4 regions of the Rhizobium sp. NRK18 genome follow, and region 1 is predicted to be linked to each of the others. Evidence: predicted binding sites of a transcription regulator. Region 1 holds the regulator's gene; each other region holds the start of a gene.
The links. Region 1 encodes LexA, which represses DNA repair genes until DNA is damaged. Its sites were predicted from a motif close to TGTTCNNNNTGTGTTCNG; they were not measured.
Positions count from the first base shown of each region.

Region 1 (4,597 bases):
GCTCTGCTGCTCTCGGGCTGGATCGCACTCAACATCGCCATGTTCGCGCCCGCCTTCAAGCCGGATCACCGCTACATCATTCCGTCGCTTCCCAACCTGTCGATCCTGATGGCGGTCGCGCTCACCTCCTTCGATCGCGAGACGACATCGCGCTATCTGAGCCTGTTCCTCAAGTTCTCGGCGATCGGGCTCGCACTTGCCTTCGCCGTGCTTTACGGCGTTACCGCACAGCTTTTGAACGTCAAGGTGACGGTTGCGATCGCCGTTGCCATCGCGCTCGGCCTGCTGCTCGTCTGGCGCATCGCGAAGCGACAGGTCTACGCGCGCATGATTCTGGCGATTGCCGCACTGCCGATGGCAATCCTTCTCGCGCTCTATCCCGTCGTTGCCGCCTTCGGCATGCCGGACCTCGGGAAACCGATTTCGGACGAGTTGGCGAAGCTCGGCCACCCGCCGGACGATGTCCTGTTTCTCGGAGCGGATATTGTCGCCTCGGAAGCGCGCCTCCACAGCGGAACCGCACGCCCGTTCCTGCAGCGCAGTCAATTGGGCGATAGGGACCCGGACGACAATTACCCGATTATCGTCACCCTCAAGCCTGAGGAAGCCGAGATACTGGCTGCCCAGGGTTACCGGATCAAGGTGGTCAGCGGCGGATGGCGCAAGATCGATCCGCGCGTGCTGCTGAGTGCTGTCTTGAACGGATCGCTTGCCGAGACGAAGGCAAGGGAAGCCGAGAAGGCATATATCGCAATCGCTGCGGATCAATAGCGCAGACACCTCCACGAAAGACAAATTTGCGGCCAGCGTCGCCGAACTCCCGGATCTTCACGCTATTTTAGGCACTTGCGGAACACAGTGGGAACATATAGTGTCCGTTCTGTATTTGTTTCATGATTCTGGAAGGTGCCGATTCATGCTGACGCGAAAGCAACAGGAACTGCTTCTCTTCATTCACGAGCGGATGAAGGAATCCGGCGTTCCGCCATCCTTCGACGAGATGAAGGATGCGCTCAATCTCGCGTCCAAATCCGGCATTCACCGGCTGATCACGGCACTCGAGGAGCGCGGCTTCATCCGGCGCCTGCCGAACCGGGCGCGTGCGCTGGAAGTCATCAAGCTTCCCGAAGCCTACTCGCCGAGCCTGCAGCCGCGACGCGGCTTTTCGCCGAGCGTCATCGAAGGCAGTCTCGGCAAGCCGAAACCGGTTCCCGCCCCCAAGGCGCCGGAACCGGCCAACGACACCGTCAGTGTCCCGGTCATGGGCCGCATTGCTGCCGGTGTGCCGATCTCCGCCATCCAGAACAATACGCACAGCCTGTCGGTTCCGATGGAAATGCTGGGCTCCGGCGAGCACTACGCTCTGGAGGTCAAGGGCGACTCAATGATCGAGGCCGGCATCCTCGATGGCGATACCGTCATCATCAAGAATGTCAGCAGCGCCAATCCGGGCGAGATCGTCGTCGCTCTCGTCGACGACGAAGAAGCAACGCTCAAGCGCTTCCGCCGCAAGGGCGCGTCGATCGCGCTGGAAGCCGCCAACCCGGCCTACGAAACGCGTATCTTCGCATCGGACCGGGTCAAGGTTCAGGGCAAGCTGGTCGGCCTCATTCGCCGCTATCACTGACCGGTGACACGCATGTCCGCATCCCTATCGTGCGAACGCGGCACGAGATGCCAGGTGGCAGGTTCCTCCGGGCTCACGAAGCTGTTTGTTCGCCAGTCGTAGTATCGGTGTCGGGTCCAAGGCCGGTCGGTGGAACCGAGTGCGGTTTTCACCTCGAAGCCGTTGCCGTCAGGCAGCACATGCAGTTCGATCGAGCCGGTTTGCCGCAGCCTTTCCGCGCTGATCAATGCCGCGCCGGAACGGCAGGTATCAAAGCCGAGACGGAATGGCGCGATGACCAGATCGGCGATATCACAGGCGGGCCCGGCAAAAGCGGGCTTCTCCACTGTCACCACCCTGAGTGCGGGTCCATCCGACGCCATGAACTGAGCGGCGCACCATGCGGCTTTCCGGCAATGGAAGCGATTGCTCTCAGGCTTCAAGGCTTCTTCCATCGCCAGGCGCTCGGCTTTCAATGCCGCGGTTGGCAACCGCACCGGATCGCCTTTCTCAGTCTTGGGCGGATCCGGACCTGTTCCCGTTAGCATGTCCGGCCCCTCGCCTTTCGGCATGGCCAGTGCCCGCTGCCATTGCTCGAAGATGAAGGATGGCGGGCGGCCGCGGTTCATTTCCAGTCCTCCACCGGCAATCATGGCTCCCAGGCTGCCGTCCTCGCTGATGATCAAGGCCGGAACAGAAGGCTTCGCCCCGACAGCGATCAACGCAACCGCCGCGACCATTGGCGGCAGACCGAGATAGCGCAGCCGGCTGCGCAGCAGCACGAGGAGCAGGAAACCGGCGACGGAAAGTTCGAAGGCATAGGGCGGCAGGCGGCCGGGCGACACGCCGCCGCCCCAGCTGGTAACCTCCTTTGCCACGGCGATGACCATGTCGAGGCCGACGCCCATCAGGCGAAGCGGCCAGTCTTCGAGACCGAACGGCATGGCGAGGACCGAAACCAGCCCGGCCGGCATCACCACGAAGGTGACGACCGGCATGGCGACGAGATTGGCGACAAGTCCATAGGGAGCGAGGCGGTGGAAATGCTCGAGGCTGAAGATCGCTGTCGCCACACCGCCGATCGCCGATGTGAGCGCCAGCGCCGACACAAAGCCGCCGGCCTTCGCGGCCAGGGCAAGGAGCCCGGAATGGCTGCCCGGAGCGCTCCGACCGCGCGGCCGCATCCGCCACCAGCGGTATCCCGCGACCAGCGCCACAGTCGCGGCAAACGACATCTGGAAGCTCGGCCCCATGACGGCGGACGGCGTTATGGCGAGGATGATCAGCGCCGCGAGCGCGACATTCCTGAGACTGATCGCCGGGCGGTCCATGAGGACCGCGACCAGCATCAAAGCCAGCATGATGAAGGCGCGTATGGCCGATACCTGCAATCCGGAAATCAGCAGATACCCGAACGACCCGGCCAGAGCCGCGGCGGCGGCCCATTTCTTGACCGGGAACCGATGCACGAGCGACGGAAAGAGCGCGAACCCCATGCGCAATCCGGCAAAGAACAGGCCTGCCGCGAGCGCCATGTGCAGGCCCGAAATGGCAATCACATGCGCCAGTCCGGACATGCGCAGCGCTTCCGCCGTCTCGTCCGAGAGCGCCCGTCTCTGGCCGGTGACAATGGCGGACGCAAAGGCACCCGTGTCTCCCGAAAGAGTCGCCCGAATGCGGGCGGAAATCGTGTCGCGCAGCATCTCGATTGCCAGATGGAGGCGATCGGAAAGGGACGCGCGCTCCCCCGACGCCACGCGGTCGGGAGACCCGTAGAAGAAACCGACTGCGCCAATCCCCTGATAATAGGAGAAGAATGCAAAATCATAGCCATCCGGCAGCGCCGGACCGGAGGGCGGCGAGAGCCGGGCCCTGCCGCTGATCCCCTCTCCCGGCAGCAACGGCTCGTGGTCGTTGCGCGCCAGTATGGCCGCTCTTTCCGGGGGCCGCCGCAGGTTAGGCTCGCTGGTTGCCGAAATGTCCACCAGGTAGCGCCATCCGCCATTGTCGTCGATTTCGCGGTTCACGATGCGGCCGGTCACGCGGGTGACAATCGGCGTGTCCAGCATGACGGTTTCGGTTCGCCAGGTCTCGAATGCAGCAAGGCCCATGCCGAGCGCCAGCAGCAGGACGGCGATTGCGGCATATCGTACCAAGGGCCGGTGATGGCCGGCTGCAAGGACGACCCCAAGCGCCAATGCCCCGAGCAGAAAGATAGCGGGTAACGGCAGATCCCGCGTCAGGCTGAACCAGATGACCGCACCCAGCCCCAGCGCGACCGGTGCAAAGAGAAAGTCGTGGCGAAAGCGACGCTCTTCGGTCAGCGCCCCGCGGAATTTCTCGCGAAGATCCGCGCAACGCCACGGGCCGCGGCCCCCTGCCCTTCCGACATAGTCGATCGGCGGAAGAGGCGGCGGCGCATGCGTCGTGACCCGCTCCGGTGCCCGTTCGACGACACGCCCTTTCTCACCGGCATAGGCCATCTGAGGCCCCCGTCCCAGATCACGCTGACAGACGCCCATTCTGCAATCTTTACGTGATTTCACCAAACGAAATATCAACCCGAACGCCGGTTGGATGGACATGATCGCGGCCGGGGATGCAAATGTTCGGGGATGAAGCCAATCTCTGCCACGGGAAAGTCGCAAAGTTGATTTCGCGATGCACAATTTGGCCGACGCATAGCTTGGCATACGCGCCAGGATCATATAGCTAAGCGGTTGACGCTAATAACCGTGGCGCTACGTAGAGGCGCCAGCCCGCCATATCTGGAGGAAGAGCATGACAGACAAAAGCGCTGCCTTGACACTTGGAGACAAGCAGGTCGAATTGCCGGTTCGAGAAGGCACCATTGGCCCGAGCGTCGTCGATATCGGCACGCTTTACAAGCACACCGGCTCCTTTACCTACGATCCGGGTTTTACCTCGACCGCGGCCTGCGAGTCGAAGATCACCTTCATCGACGGCGATGAAGGCGTATTGCTGCACCGC
Region 1 is NZ_JANFMV010000001.1:2,226,227-2,230,823, forward strand. Features, by position in the region: gene NN662_RS10385 (ArnT family glycosyltransferase) at 1-771, shown strand, start outside; gene lexA (transcriptional repressor LexA) at 917-1,627, shown strand; gene NN662_RS10395 (ComEC/Rec2 family competence protein) at 1,621-4,089, opposite strand; gene gltA (citrate synthase) at 4,388-4,597, shown strand, end outside.

Region 2 (4,597 bases), 2.0 Mb from region 1:
TCAGCGCCGGCGTTCCGGCCGCCATAGCGGTCACAGCCATCAATGGTACCGCCTTCGGATGGCAGATGCTTGCGCTGGCAGAGATCGTTGAGCTTGCCGCTTACAGCATCTTCATCAGCGTTTTGGTTGCCGGACTGTTCGCGCTCTACAGCAGGTCGGCGGCCGAGGCGCCGGTCGCCGTTGATGCGGGTGCGGAAGATGATCTGCCGGCCATCCTGCGCCGCCTGCCGTTTCCGAAACGCGGGCGGCTCGTGTCGATCTCCGTCAGCGATCATTACGTCGAAGTCACGACGCTGAAAGGGCGGGAAATGCTGTTGATGCGCCTGCGCGATGCGGTGGCGGAGTGTCCTCCGGAAAAGGGTCTGCAGATTCACCGCTCACACTGGGTGGCTCTTGCGGGTGTGAAAGGCGTCTATCGCAGCGGCGGCAAGGTGATGGTGGAGACGGTGGCCGGCGATCACTTTCCGGTCAGCCGGTCCTATCTCGCCGATGCGCGGGCAGCGGGCCTGAACGCCTGATCCGGCCTCGCAAAGGTTAACAACGATCGCCAAACTGCTGTCCGGAAACGGCCCATAGGTCGCAAATTTATGGTTAAAATATTGTAAATCCACAATATTTAGCGGTGAACAAACCGGGAAATGACGGAAGTCAGTGATTCGTCGCCGATTCGTTCCAGCTTTGGACCGAAGGTTAATCGAGGCGTTGTTTTGGCGGTGCAAAGGTCGTCTTCGCGGCAGGTCGCTGTTGGGCCCTGATATCAGGAATTCGGCAGGAAGTCTTAACGCCGGACAGTCGAACTTGCGTCGATGAGGATTTCCTGATTCACTATCTGGTGTGACGGCGATATTCGGGTGGAAGATGTAGCGGTGAACAAAGCCTGAATCTGCGCGAGTCAGCGATTCGTCGCCGATTCGTTCCTTTGCTGTTCCGAATCTTAACCGTTTGGTTTGACTCTCGAATTTCGGCCACCACCGAAGTTGGGGCTTGCCTTGTCTGCCCTTAGTCGCCATGTGTCTGGCGGTGGTCCAGCCTTCTTCGCCGGGGGCGGTCACCCTCTCGTTTTTGCGTGGTGTGATAGTGACGATCCAACCCATGATCCTGAGCGGCCGCGGCGTGACCGCGATGCTCGGTCCGACCAATACCGGCAAGACCCACTATGCCATCGAGCGGATGCTGGCCTACGGGACGGGCGTCATCGGCCTGCCGCTGCGCCTGCTTGCGCGCGAGGTCTACAACAGGCTGGTGGAGCGGGCAGGCGTCGCCAATGTCGCGCTGGTGACGGGAGAGGAAAAGATCTCGCCGCCAAGAGCGCGCTATTCCGTCTGCACCGTCGAGGCCATGCCGAGGGAAACCAGCGCCGCTTTCGTGGCGATCGACGAGGTGCAGCTTGCCGGCGACCTGGAACGCGGGCACATCTTCACCGACCGCATCCTGCATCTGAGAGGCCGCGAGGAAACGCTGCTGCTCGGCGCCGACACGATGCGGCCGATCCTGAGGCAGATGCTTCCCGGCATTACCCTTGTCGAGCGGCCGCGCATGTCGCAGCTCTTCTACGCGGGCCAGAAGAAGATCACGCGACTGCCGCAGCGAAGCGCGATCGTCGCCTTCTCGGCCGAAGAGGTCTATGCGATCGCCGAACTCATCCGCCGCCAGCGCGGCGGCGCGGCGGTCGTGCTCGGCGCGCTGTCGCCCCGGACCCGCAACGCCCAGGTCGGCCTCTATCAGGCCGGCGACGTCGAATATCTGGTCGCGACCGATGCGATCGGCATGGGCCTGAACCTCGATGTCGATCACGTCGCCTTCGCGCAGGACCGCAAGTTCGACGGGTTCCAGTACCGCAATCTCAATCCGGGCGAACTCGGCCAGATCGCCGGCCGCGCCGGACGCCATGTCCGCGATGGCACGTTCGGGGTCACCGGACGGGCGGAGCCGTTCGACGAGGAACTGGTCGAGCGTCTGCAAAATCATGAATTCGATCCGGTGAAGGTGCTGCAGTGGCGCACAAAGGCGCTCGATTTCTCCTCGCTGAACGCCTTGCGCCGGAGTCTCGAAACACCGCCGCAGGTGCCGGGCCTGACCAAGGCGCTGCCGGCGATCGATCACGAGGCTTTGGAACTGCTCGCTCGCTATCCGGAGATCATCGATCTCGCCACCACGCCCGAGCGCGTCGAGAAGCTCTGGGAAGCCTGTGCGCTGCCCGATTATCGCCGCATCACCCACGCACAACACGCCGACCTGATTTCGACCCTCTATTCGGATCTCGTTCGCCATGGCGTCGTCAACGAGACTTTCATGGCCGAACAGGTCAGGCGGTCGGACCGGACGGACGGGGAAATCGATACTTTGTCGGCGCGCATTGCGCAAATTCGAACTTGGACTTATGTGTCCAATCGCCCAGGGTGGCTAACCGATCCGACACACTGGCAAGAAAAGACGCGTGAAATCGAGGACCGGCTGTCCGACGCGTTACATGAGAGGTTGACGAAACGCTTTGTTGATCGCAGGACTTCTGTGCTCATGAAGCGGCTTAGAGAGAATGCGATGCTGGAAGCAGAAATCAGTGTGAATGGCGATGTCTTCGTGGAAGGACATCACGTCGGTCAGTTGGCCGGTTTCCGGTTTTCGCCGGTCTCCGGGGGCAGCGGACCTGACCAGAAGGCGGTCGAGGCTGCGGCCCAGAAGGCGTTGTCGCTGGAATACGAAGCGCGCGCCGCGCGGCTTTACGCGTCCGGCAACAGCGATCTCGTCATCGGTTCGGACGGGTATGTGCGTTGGCGGGGCGAACCCGTCGCGCGGCTTTCGTCCGGCGATCACATTCTTCATCCGCGCGTGATCCTGCTCGCCGACGACCCGCTGAGCAGCAATGCGCGCGAGCATGCGACCGCGCGCGTCGAGCGCTTCGTCAATCATCACATCGCGACCGTCCTGAAGCCGCTTGACGATCTGTCGCGCGCCGAAGACCTGCAGGGTCTCGCCAAGGGCCTGGCCTTCCAGCTGGTCGAAAATCTCGGCGTCCTGTTCCGCCGCGACGTCGCCGACGACGTGAAGTCGCTCGATCAGGATGCGCGCAGCTCGATGCGCAAGTACGGCGTACGTTTCGGCGCATACCACGTCTTCATGCCGCTTCTCCTGAAGCCGGCTCCGGCGGAACTGATCACGCTTCTCTGGGCGCTGGCCAATGACGGCCTGGACAAGCCCGGCTACGGCGACCTGATCCCGGTTCTGGCCGCCGGCCGCACGTCGATCGTGACCGACAACACGTTCGAACGCGCCTTCTACAAGCTCGCCGGCTTCCGCTTCCTCGGCAAGCGCGCGGTGCGCATCGACATTCTCGAGCGCCTGGCCGACCTGATCCGTCCGCTCCTGCAGTGGAAGCCAGGTTCCGGCGCACGTCCGGACGGCGCCTATGACGGCCGCCGCTTCACGGCGACGACGGGCATGCTGTCTATCCTGGGGGCGACGCCGGACGACATCGAGGAAATCCTCAAGGGTCTCGGCTACCGTGCCGACCAGGTTTCCGCGGAAGAAGCCGCAGCATTCCTGGCGAGCCAGGGCGGCGAGGCGCCTGCCGCTGAAGGTGACGCCGCCAAGGCCGATGCCGCGGCGGAAAGCACCGAGCAGGATGACGCCGCTGACGATGCCGACGTTGAGGAAAGCACGACTCCGGCTGAAAGCACCGCCGCAACCCAAGAGGTGAGCGCCGCCGCAACCGAGACGGCCGATGCGCCGGCCGCTGAAAAGGCCGAGACGGACGCCGCCGCGGCCGACGCTGCCGTGGCCGAAGAACCGAAGCCGGTTCTGCTCTGGCGCATGGGTGGCCGCAGCGACAACCAGCAACGCCGCCCGCACGGCCAGCAGAAGCAGGCCCGCTCCAATCGCGGCGAGGACGGCCGCAGGGATCAGCCGCGCGAAAATCGCGAGAACCGCGACAATCGCGGCAAGGGCGGCAAGCCCAGCCGCAATCAGCGGCACGACGGTCCGCGGCCCGAGAAGGGGCAGCGCAACGATCGTCACCAGCAGGCCAAGCCGGTGCGCAAGGAAAAGCCGATCGATCCGGATTCACCTTTCGCAAAGCTTGCTGCGCTGAAGGAACAGATGAAGAAGTAAGCGATGGCGGAGGAAGAGCATCCGGTTGCAGCGGCGCGACAGCGCCTCGACAAGTGGCTGTTCTTCACCCGCCTCGTCAAATCGCGCACGCTGGCGCAGGATTACATCCGCTCGGGCCAGATCCGGGTCAACGGCGAGCGGGTCAACGCCTCAAGCGTGCAGATCAAGATCGGTGACCGCATCGAGGGCACGCTTTCCAGCCGCGACATCGTCGTGGTCATGCGGGATGGCGGCATGCGTCGCGGGCCGGCCGAAGAGGCCCGACGGCTCTATGATGACTTCTCTCCGCTGCCGGGTGAGACAAAACGCCTCAGCCCCCTCGAGCAGGCCGTGCGCACACCGGGAACAGGGCGTCCAACCAAGAAAGAGCGTCGGGCGGTCGATCGGCTGAAGTCGGAAGACGATTAGAAAACTCTGCCTCAAGCCGGCCGAAATCGGAAACGGAATGCCCTTGCCATCAGGGATCAAAGCCGTTACCTCACAAATGAAA
Region 2 is NZ_JANFMV010000001.1:202,364-206,960, forward strand. Features, by position in the region: gene NN662_RS00855 (LytTR family DNA-binding domain-containing protein) at 1-518, shown strand, start outside; gene NN662_RS00860 (helicase-related protein) at 1,093-4,107, shown strand; gene NN662_RS00865 (RNA-binding S4 domain-containing protein) at 4,111-4,515, shown strand.
Region 2: the regulator LexA is predicted to act here: its motif matches at 913-930, upstream of NN662_RS00860 (helicase-related protein).

Region 3 (4,597 bases), 110 kb from region 1:
TTTCGATCTTGATGACGCCATCGCCCTGGCAGGCTTCGCAGCGGCCGCCCTTGACGTTGAACGAGAAGCGGCCCGGCTGATAGCCGCGCGCCTTGGCCTCCGGCAATCCGGCAAACCAGTCGCGGATCGGCGTGAAGGCGCCGGTGTAGGTCGCCGGATTGGAGCGCGGCGTACGGCCGATCGGCGACTGGTCGATATCGATCACCTTGTCGATATATTCGAAACCGTCGATGCGGTCGTGGTCGGCCGGATGCTCACGCGCGCCCATGATGCGGCGGGCGGCCGACTTGTAGAGCGTCTCGATCAGGAACGTCGACTTGCCGCCGCCCGATACGCCGGTAACGGCGGTAAATACGCCGAGCGGGATCGAGGCGGTGACGTTTTTGAGGTTGTTGCCGCGCGCGCCGACAACAGTGATTTCCTTCTTCTTTTTCGGCTTGCGCCGTTCAGAAGGCACCGGCACGCCCATTTCACCGGAGAGATACTTGCCGGTCAGCGACTTGGGGTTCGCCATGATATCGCCGGGCGTTCCCTCCGCGACCACCTGACCACCGTGAATGCCGGCGGCCGGGCCGATATCGACCACGTAGTCGGCCGTCAGGATCGCATCCTCGTCATGCTCGACGACGATGACCGTATTGCCGATGTCGCGCAAATGCTTCAGCGTCGCCAGCAGACGGTCGTTGTCGCGCTGGTGCAGGCCGATCGACGGCTCGTCCAGCACGTAGAGTACGCCCGTCAGGCCTGAGCCGATCTGCGAGGCGAGGCGGATGCGCTGGCTTTCTCCGCCAGACAGCGTGCCTGAGTTGCGCGAAAGGCTTAAGTATTCGAGGCCGACGTCGTTCAGGAAGCGCAGGCGTTCGCGGATCTCCTTCAGGATGCGGAGCGCGATCTCGTTCTGCTTGTCGCTGAGATGCGTCGGAAGTTCATCGAACCAGTCGCGCGCCACCTTGATCGACATGTCGGTGACTTCGCCGATATGCAGCTTGCGGATTTTTACCGCCAGCGCCTCGGGCTTCAGGCGGAAGCCGTTACAGGCCGGGCAGGGGGCCGCCGACATGTAGCGCTCGATTTCTTCTCGCGCCCAGGCGCTGTCGGTTTCCTTCCAGCGGCGCTCGAGGTTCGGCACAATGCCTTCGAAGGTCTTGACCGCCTTGTAGGATCGGGCGCCGTCGGCATAGTGAAATTCGATCTTCTCGTCGGTGCCCTTGAGGATCGCCTTCTGGGCCGCCGCACTCAGCGCGCTCCAGCGATCGCCGAGCTTGAAACCGAAGGTCTTTCCCAGCGCCTCGAGCGTCTGGTTGTAATAGGGCGAGCTCGATTTCGCCCAGGGCGCGATCGCGCCGTCGCGCAGCGTGCGGTCCGGCTCCGGAACGATCAGGTTCTCGTCGATCTTCTGCTGCGAGCCGAGACCGTCGCAGGTCGGGCAGGCGCCGGCCGGATTGTTGAAGGAGAACAGCCGCGGCTCGATTTCGGAAATCGTGAAGCCGGAAACGGGGCAGGCGAATTTTTCCGAAAACAGCACGCGCTCATGCGTTTCGTTCAGCGACTTGTTCGCGGAGCCGCCCGCCGACGTTTCCTCCGCCGGCAGGGGCTTGTCGGCAAATTCGGCGACGGCAAGGCCATCGGCGAGCGACAGGCAGGTCTCGATGCTGTCGGCCAGCCGGGCCGCCATGTCCGGGCGCACGACGATGCGGTCGACGACGACGTCGATGTCGTGCTTGTACTTTTTGTCGAGGGCAGGGGCGTCGGCGATCTCGTAGAACTGGCCGTCGATCTTGACGCGCTGGAAGCCCTTCTTCATTAGCTCCGCCAGTTCCTTCTTGTACTCGCCCTTTCGGCCGCGCACCATCGGCGCCAGGACATAGAGCCGTGTGCCTTCCTCGAAGGCGAGCACGCGGTCGACCATCTGGCTGACCGTCTGGCTCTCGATCGGCAGACCGGTCGCCGGCGAATAGGGCACGCCGACGCGCGCAAACAGAAGACGCATGTAGTCGTAGATCTCGGTCACCGTGCCGACCGTGGAGCGAGGATTGCGCGATGTGGTCTTCTGCTCGATAGAGATTGCCGGCGATAGGCCTTCGATCTGGTCAACGTCCGGCTTCTGCATCATCTCCAGAAACTGCCGCGCATAGGCCGAAAGGCTTTCGACGTAGCGGCGCTGGCCCTCCGCATAGATCGTGTCGAAGGCAAGCGAAGACTTGCCGGAGCCGGACAGGCCCGTCATCACGATCAGGGAGTTGCGGGGAAGATCAAGATCCACGCCCTTTAGATTGTGCTCGCGCGCGCCGCGAATGGATATCGTCTTCAACTCGCTCATATTCACATAATCCGGATTTGATTTTCCGCCCCTATGTAATGTTACTACGCTGACTGTCGAGAAGCGGACGCGGCCAATGCAGCAAAATTCGATTCAGTTGACAGGATCATACAGATTTAATAGAACAAAAAAAGAACAAATTTCCACATCGGGAAAGCTGTGGATTTCGCCCTCGGGGGAGGCGCCGACCGACGCTTTCCTTTAGAGTGGCGCAAGTTTTTACGGAATGGAAGCCGTTTCGACGGCAATCGAGGTGAAGAGTATGGCAGGCAGCGTCAACAAAGTGATTTTGATCGGCAATCTGGGCGCGGACCCGGAAATCCGCCGTACGCAGGACGGCCGACCGATCGCCAATCTGAGGATCGCGACATCGGAAAGCTGGCGCGACCGGAACACCGGCGAGCGCCGGGAAAAGACGGAGTGGCACTCCGTCGTCATCTTCAACGAAGGTCTCTGCAAGGTGGCCGAGCAGTACCTGAAGAAGGGCTCGACCGTTTACATCGAGGGCCAGTTGCAGACGCGCAAGTGGACCGACCAGAACGGCCAGGATCGCTACTCGACCGAAGTCGTGCTGCAGGGCTTCAACGGCAATCTGACGATGCTCGGCGGCCGTGGTGACGGCGGCGGCGCACGCGGTGGCCGTGACGAAGGCTACGGTGGTGACTATGGCGGTGATTACGGTTCGCCGTCTTCGCGTGGCGGCAGCGCACCGGCGTCGTCCGGCGGCGGCTTCTCCCGCGATCTCGACGACGACATTCCGTTCTGAGAGATCAAATCAGATTGTTGATTTCAAACACCATATCAGAGAAGTTGTGATTTAATTTCTAGTGCTGGGGGCGCCAGATGTTAAAAGCATTTCTCAAATTTCTCCTTATCACCTTGGCTTTGGCATTCTCAGGGATGTTGCTGGTCGTCCTCGGCGCAACCATGCTTTCAGATAAGTCACTTTCGGATGCGATGGTCGTTCTGGGAGGGATACTTTTCCTTTTTAGTCCGCTTCTCGTTGCGCTCGGGTTTTGGGCTTCAAGAAGGCGCAAAACTGCGGCGCAGAATGAGTTCGCCAGAGTTAAAGCTGCTGAAGAGCAAGAGGCTCTGAGAATCCAGGCTGAAAGGGACTTGTTGCGCCATCGCTTCTTGGAACGGCAGCGTCTTATCGACTCGGTTGATCGGCATCGTTCAGCTTTGCTGAGAAACCTTCAACGGGCACTGAAGAAGAACGATTATGGCGCGCTGGTCAGTGATGAAACAGATGATGCACTAGTCGAATTTTTTGCAAGCATTGAACTCGATGTGGAGGCTATTCCATTCTCCGAGGCAAGAGAGTTGACGTTTGAGCAGTTGGACTTCCGGCAGCACGAGGAGAGGCGTGACGGCTTTGACTCAACCAACCTTCCTTTCGATGGGCATGCTTTCGAAACTTGGGTTGCCGAGGCTCTTAACGGATTCGGGTGGCTCGCAGAGGTGACGCGAGGCTCGGGAGATCAGGGAATTGATGTGATCGCCGAGAAAGCAGGAAAGAAGCTGGGGCTACAGTGCAAGCTCTATGGCACGTCTATCGGCAATAAGGCGGTTCAAGAAGCTCACGCGGGAAAGGCTTACTATGGTCTTGATGCTGCAGGAGTTTTGTCCAATGCGACTTTTACAGCAAGCGCAAAGGAGCTAGCTACAGTAACTGGCATAGGTCTGTTTTCACATCACGACATCCCTTTGCTGTTCGAAAAAACTTTCGGGGCTTCATGAAAAGGCCGATTTGACGCCGTCGATGACGAACTGGACGGAGAGGGCGGCGAGAAGCACGCCCAGGAGCCGGGTGAGAATTGCCCGGCCCGTCATGCCGAGGAAACGGTCCAGTCGTTCGGCAACCATCAGCGCGGCCAGCATAACGGCAAGGCAGAAGGCGATGACGGTCACAAGGCCGGCTTTCTGCAGCGGGCCGTCCAGCGATCCCGACAACAGGATCGTCGCCGAGATGGCTCCCGGTCCGGCAATCAGCGGAATGCCGAGCGGGAAGGCGGCGAGGTCGTGGATCTGGTCCTTGGTCAGCGCCACTTCCTTGGTGTTCTCGTGCCGCTGCTGGCGCTTCTCGAATATCATCTCGAAGGCAATCCAGAAGAGCAGCAATCCGCCGGCAACTCGGAAGGCGCCCATGGAAATGCCGAGCTGGGTCAGCACGGACGCACCGGCAATGGCGAAAAAGGCCAGGATGAAGAAGGCGATGATGACGCCGCGCAGCGCCACCTGACGGCGCTGGCTGGTGGACATGCCGGCCGTCATGCC
Region 3 is NZ_JANFMV010000001.1:2,115,974-2,120,570, forward strand. Features, by position in the region: gene uvrA (excinuclease ABC subunit UvrA) at 1-2,320, opposite strand, end outside; gene NN662_RS09810 (single-stranded DNA-binding protein) at 2,583-3,086, shown strand; gene NN662_RS09815 (restriction endonuclease) at 3,164-4,060, shown strand; gene NN662_RS09820 (MarC family protein) at 4,055-4,597, opposite strand, start outside.
Region 3: the regulator LexA is predicted to act here: its motif matches at 2,441-2,458, upstream of uvrA (excinuclease ABC subunit UvrA).

Region 4 (4,597 bases), 290 kb from region 1:
CGAGACGGTCGCGCTGGTCGCGCCGTCGGGCACCGGCAAGTCGACGCTCTTGCAGATCGCCGGCCTGCTCGAACATCCCGACGAGGGCGACATCACCATCAACGGCGTCTCCTGCGCCCACATGTCGGATGACCGGCGCACCGCGGTTCGCCGCAGCGACATCGGCTTCGTCTACCAGTTCCACCATCTGCTGCCGGAATTCTCGGCGCTGGAAAACATCATGATGCCGCAGCTGATCGCCGGCCTTGACAAGAAGGAGGCGGCCGAACGCGCCAGCCAGCTTCTCGACTACATGCGCATCGGCCATCGCGGCTCGCACCGCCCGGCGGAGCTTTCGGGCGGCGAGCAGCAGCGCGTGGCGATCGCCCGTGCGGTTGCCAATGCGCCGATCGTGCTTCTCGCCGATGAGCCGACCGGCAACCTCGACCCGGAAACCGCCCACTACGTCTTCGACGCGCTGGAAGCGCTTGTCCGCCAGTCCGGCCTTGCCGCGATGATCGCCACCCACAATCACGACATCGCCGCCCGCATGGACCGATGCGTGACGATCGAGGCCGGGCAGATCAAGGAACTCTGAGGCCGGATTTCGGCGTGGAGGCAAGGCGTTAGGGACACTTCCGGAATCGGTTTCTGAAACCGACGGAGGGGCACATCCGTGGCCAGTTTTCCTATTGCAGATCCAGCCCGCAGGCCTTCAGGCCTGTTTCGTCGTCCCAGTCTTCCAGCGTGACGCGCTTGGCTTCCATTTTCTCCGGCTTGCCGTCCACCATGCCCTTGCCGGCAAGAAGATTGATGTCGCAGGACCCGTTCCGGTCGGGATCCAGCGTGTCGTAGTAGTCATAGGTGAAGCCCGCGACGACGAACGCACCGTCGCGATAGGCGATGGTGAGCACCTGCTGCCAGCGGTCCCGGCCGATGGCGTCGTTACGGGTTGCGACCGTGATGGAGCCTGACTCGGTCGCCTTGATCGAAGGCTCCTGGCCATAGATGCCGTCATCACCCACCGGTGCACTTCCCCAGACCTTGTCCGGAACGATCGCCGCCGGCACTAGCAGGTCTCGCTCGCCATTGCGCAGGTAGATGCCGATCCCGATCTCGCCCGTATCACTCTCCTCCGTCCCGTCGTCCGAACGCACAAACAGGACGGCGAGGTCGTTCAACCCATCCTTGTTCCAGTCACCGACCGCCGCATCGACGATCCGGTCGGCAGCCGCCGCAGGCGTGATGGCAGTCCCGATGATGAGGAGAAGACTGAGGGCGATACTTTGAAGGCGCATCATGGGCTCCGCAGCAAGAGGTTTCCGGCCACAGATAAGCACAACCAAAAAAGTGGCAAAAGGGTGTTGACGTGAGAACTAAAATAGAACATAAAAAGAACAGATAGGAAAAGGAGAGGGAAATGTCATACTTCATCAAAGACGTAGCAGCATTTGCATCGATTTCCGTGTTTCTGGCCGGCTTCGCCGCCATCGTCATGTCGGTCTGATCGGGGCCGTATTCTCTTCTGGAAATTGACATCATCCGGGCGCGCGGTTGTGGACATCGGGCGCTCACCGGCAGACAATCCGGCGATTGAAAGAATCGTCTGGAAGGTGACATGTCGGAAGCAGGAATTGGCAAGAAATCGGATGGTCTGACGCAGTCTGTCGGACCCGGATTTGTGCATCTGAGGGTGCATTCCGCCTATTCGCTTCTCGAGGGTGCGCTGCCGCTGAAGAAGATCCTCGGCAAGGCCATTGCCGATGAACAGCCGGCGATCGCCATCACCGATACGAACAATCTCTTCGTCGCGCTCGAATTCGCCCAGAAGGCGACCGGCGACGGCTTGCAGCCGATCATCGGCTGCCAGCTCTCCATCGACATGGAGGACGGGCAGGAGACGGAGCGGCGCGGAAACCAGGCGCTCGCCAAGCTGCCGTCGATCATCCTGCTGGCAGCAGATGCCGACGGCTATGAACGGCTGGTGGACATCGTCAGCCGCGCCTATCTCGACGGCGAGAGCAACCACGCCGTTCACATGATGGCCTCCTGGCTCGATGAGCTCGGCACCGGCGGTCTGATCGCGCTGACGGGTGCCGGCGGCGGTCCAGTCGACATGCCGTTGAAGGACAGCCATGCGGCGGTTGCCGAAGCGCGGCTTTTGAAGCTGAAGGCCCTGTTCGGCGACCGACTCTATATCGAGCTGCAGCGCCAGCGCGGCTACGACAAGCGTCACGAAAAGCGGATGATCGATCTGGCCTATCGCCATGACATTCCGCTGGTTGCCACCAATGAGGCGTTCTTTCCGTCTCCGGATGATTACGACGCGCATGATGCGCTGATGGCGGTCGCACACAATGCCATCGTGTCCGACGACCGCCGCTTCCGGCTGACCCCGGATCATTATCTGAAAAGCCGCAAGGAGATGATGCAGCTCTTTGCCGATATTCCGGAAGCGCTCGCCAATTCGGTCGAGATCGCGCAGCGCTGCTCGTTCATCCTGAAAACCCGCAAGCCGATCCTGCCGCGCTTCACCGGCGCTTCCGACGATCCGGAAGAGGCGGAACGAGCGGAAACGGAAGAGCTGAAGCGTCAGTCGCGCGAAGGCCTTGAAAGCCGCATCGCCGCGCTCGGCATCGCGCCGGGATACACCGAGCAGGATTACCGCGAGCGGCTGGAATACGAGCTCGGCATCATCGAGCGGATGAAGTTTCCGGGCTACTTCCTGATCGTTTCCGACTTCATCAAATGGGCCAAGCAGCAGGATATTCCGGTCGGTCCCGGCCGTGGTTCGGGCGCGGGCTCGCTCGTCGCGTATGCCCTGACGATCACCGACGTCGATCCTCTGCGCTTTTCTCTGCTCTTCGAACGCTTCCTCAACCCGGAACGCGTCTCGATGCCCGACTTCGACATCGACTTCTGCCAGGAGCGGCGCGAAGAGGTGATCCGCTACGTCCAGCGCAAGTATGGCCGCGAACAGGTGGGCCAGATCATCACCTTCGGATCGCTGCAGGCCCGCGCGGCGCTGCGCGACGTCGGCCGCGTGCTGGAAATGTCCTACGGCCAGGTCGACAAGATCTGCAAGCTGGTGCCCAACAACCCGGCGAACCCGACGCCGCTGCACAAGGCGATCGAGGAGGAGCCGAAGCTGCAGGAGGCCGCCGCCGAGGAGCCGGTCGTCGCCCGTCTTCTGGAAATCGCCCAGAAGATCGAAGGCCTCTACCGCCACGCCTCGACGCACGCCGCGGGCATCGTGATCGGTGACCGGCCGCTCTCCAAACTCGTGCCGATGTATCGGGACCCGCGCTCCGACATGCCGGTCACCCAGTTCAACATGAAATGGGTCGAACAGGCCGGCCTCGTGAAGTTCGACTTCCTCGGTCTGAAGACGCTGACGGTTCTGAAGACCGCCGTCGATTTCATCGCCAAGCGCAAGATCGAAGTCGACCTGCCATCCGTCCCGCTCGATGATCCGCCGACCTACGAAATGCTGTCGAAGGGCGACACGGTCGGCGTGTTCCAGGTGGAAAGTGCGGGCATGCGCAAGGCGCTGATCGGCATGCGGCCGGACTGCATCGAGGACATCATCGCGCTCGTGGCGCTCTACCGTCCGGGACCGATGGAAAACATCCCGGTTTATAACGCCCGCAAGCACGGCGAGGAGGAAATCGCCTCCATCCACCCGAAGATCGATTACCTCCTGAAGGAAACCCAGGGCGTTATCGTCTACCAGGAGCAGGTGATGCAGATCGCCCAGGTGCTTTCGGGCTATTCGCTCGGCGAAGCCGACCTGCTGCGCCGCGCCATGGGCAAGAAGATCAAGGAGGAGATGGACAAGCAGCGCGCCCGTTTCGTCGAAGGCGCGGTCGCCAATGGTGTCTCCAAGCCGCAGTCCGACATGATCTTCGACCTGCTGGCGAAGTTCGCCAACTACGGCTTCAACAAGTCGCACGCCGCCGCCTACGCCATCGTCTCCTACCACACCGCCTATCTGAAGGCCCATTACCCGGTCGAGTTCCTGGCCGCGTCGATGACGCTCGACATGTCGAACACCGACAAGGTCAACGACTTCCGCCAGGACGCCAAGCGCCTCGGCATCGAGGTGATCGCGCCGTCGGTGCAGACCTCGTTCCGCCATTTCGAGACGGGCGAAAACCGGATCTATTATTCGCTCGCCGCCATCAAGGGCGTCGGCGAAGCGGCGGTCGACCACATCGTCGCGGTGCGCGGCGACAAACCCTTCGAAAGCCTGGAAGATTTCTGCCTGCGGATCGACCCGAAGCAGATCAATCGCCGTGTGCTGGAAAGCCTGATCTATGCCGGCGCCTTCGATTGCTTCGGTCACGACCGTGCCGCACTCGTCGCCGGCCTCGACCGGATCATCGGCTATGCGCAGAGCGCGCAGGAGGACAAGGTCTCGGGGCAGGGCGGCCTGTTCGGCCTTGGCGGCGGTGGCGGACCGGAAAAGATCGTCCTTCCGGCCTTCAACCCCTGGCTTGCCTCCGAACGGCTGATGAAGGAATTCCAGGTTCTGGGATTCTACCTGACGGCCCACCCGCTCGATTCCTACCAGCAGGTGCTCGACAAGATGCGGGTGCAGAATTTCGCCGACTTCTCC
Region 4 is NZ_JANFMV010000001.1:2,518,001-2,522,597, reverse strand. Features, by position in the region: gene NN662_RS11845 (ABC transporter ATP-binding protein) at 1-577, shown strand, start outside; gene NN662_RS11840 (hypothetical protein) at 669-1,277, opposite strand; gene dnaE (DNA polymerase III subunit alpha) at 1,598-4,597, shown strand, end outside.
Region 4: the regulator LexA is predicted to act here: its motif matches at 1,362-1,379, upstream of dnaE (DNA polymerase III subunit alpha).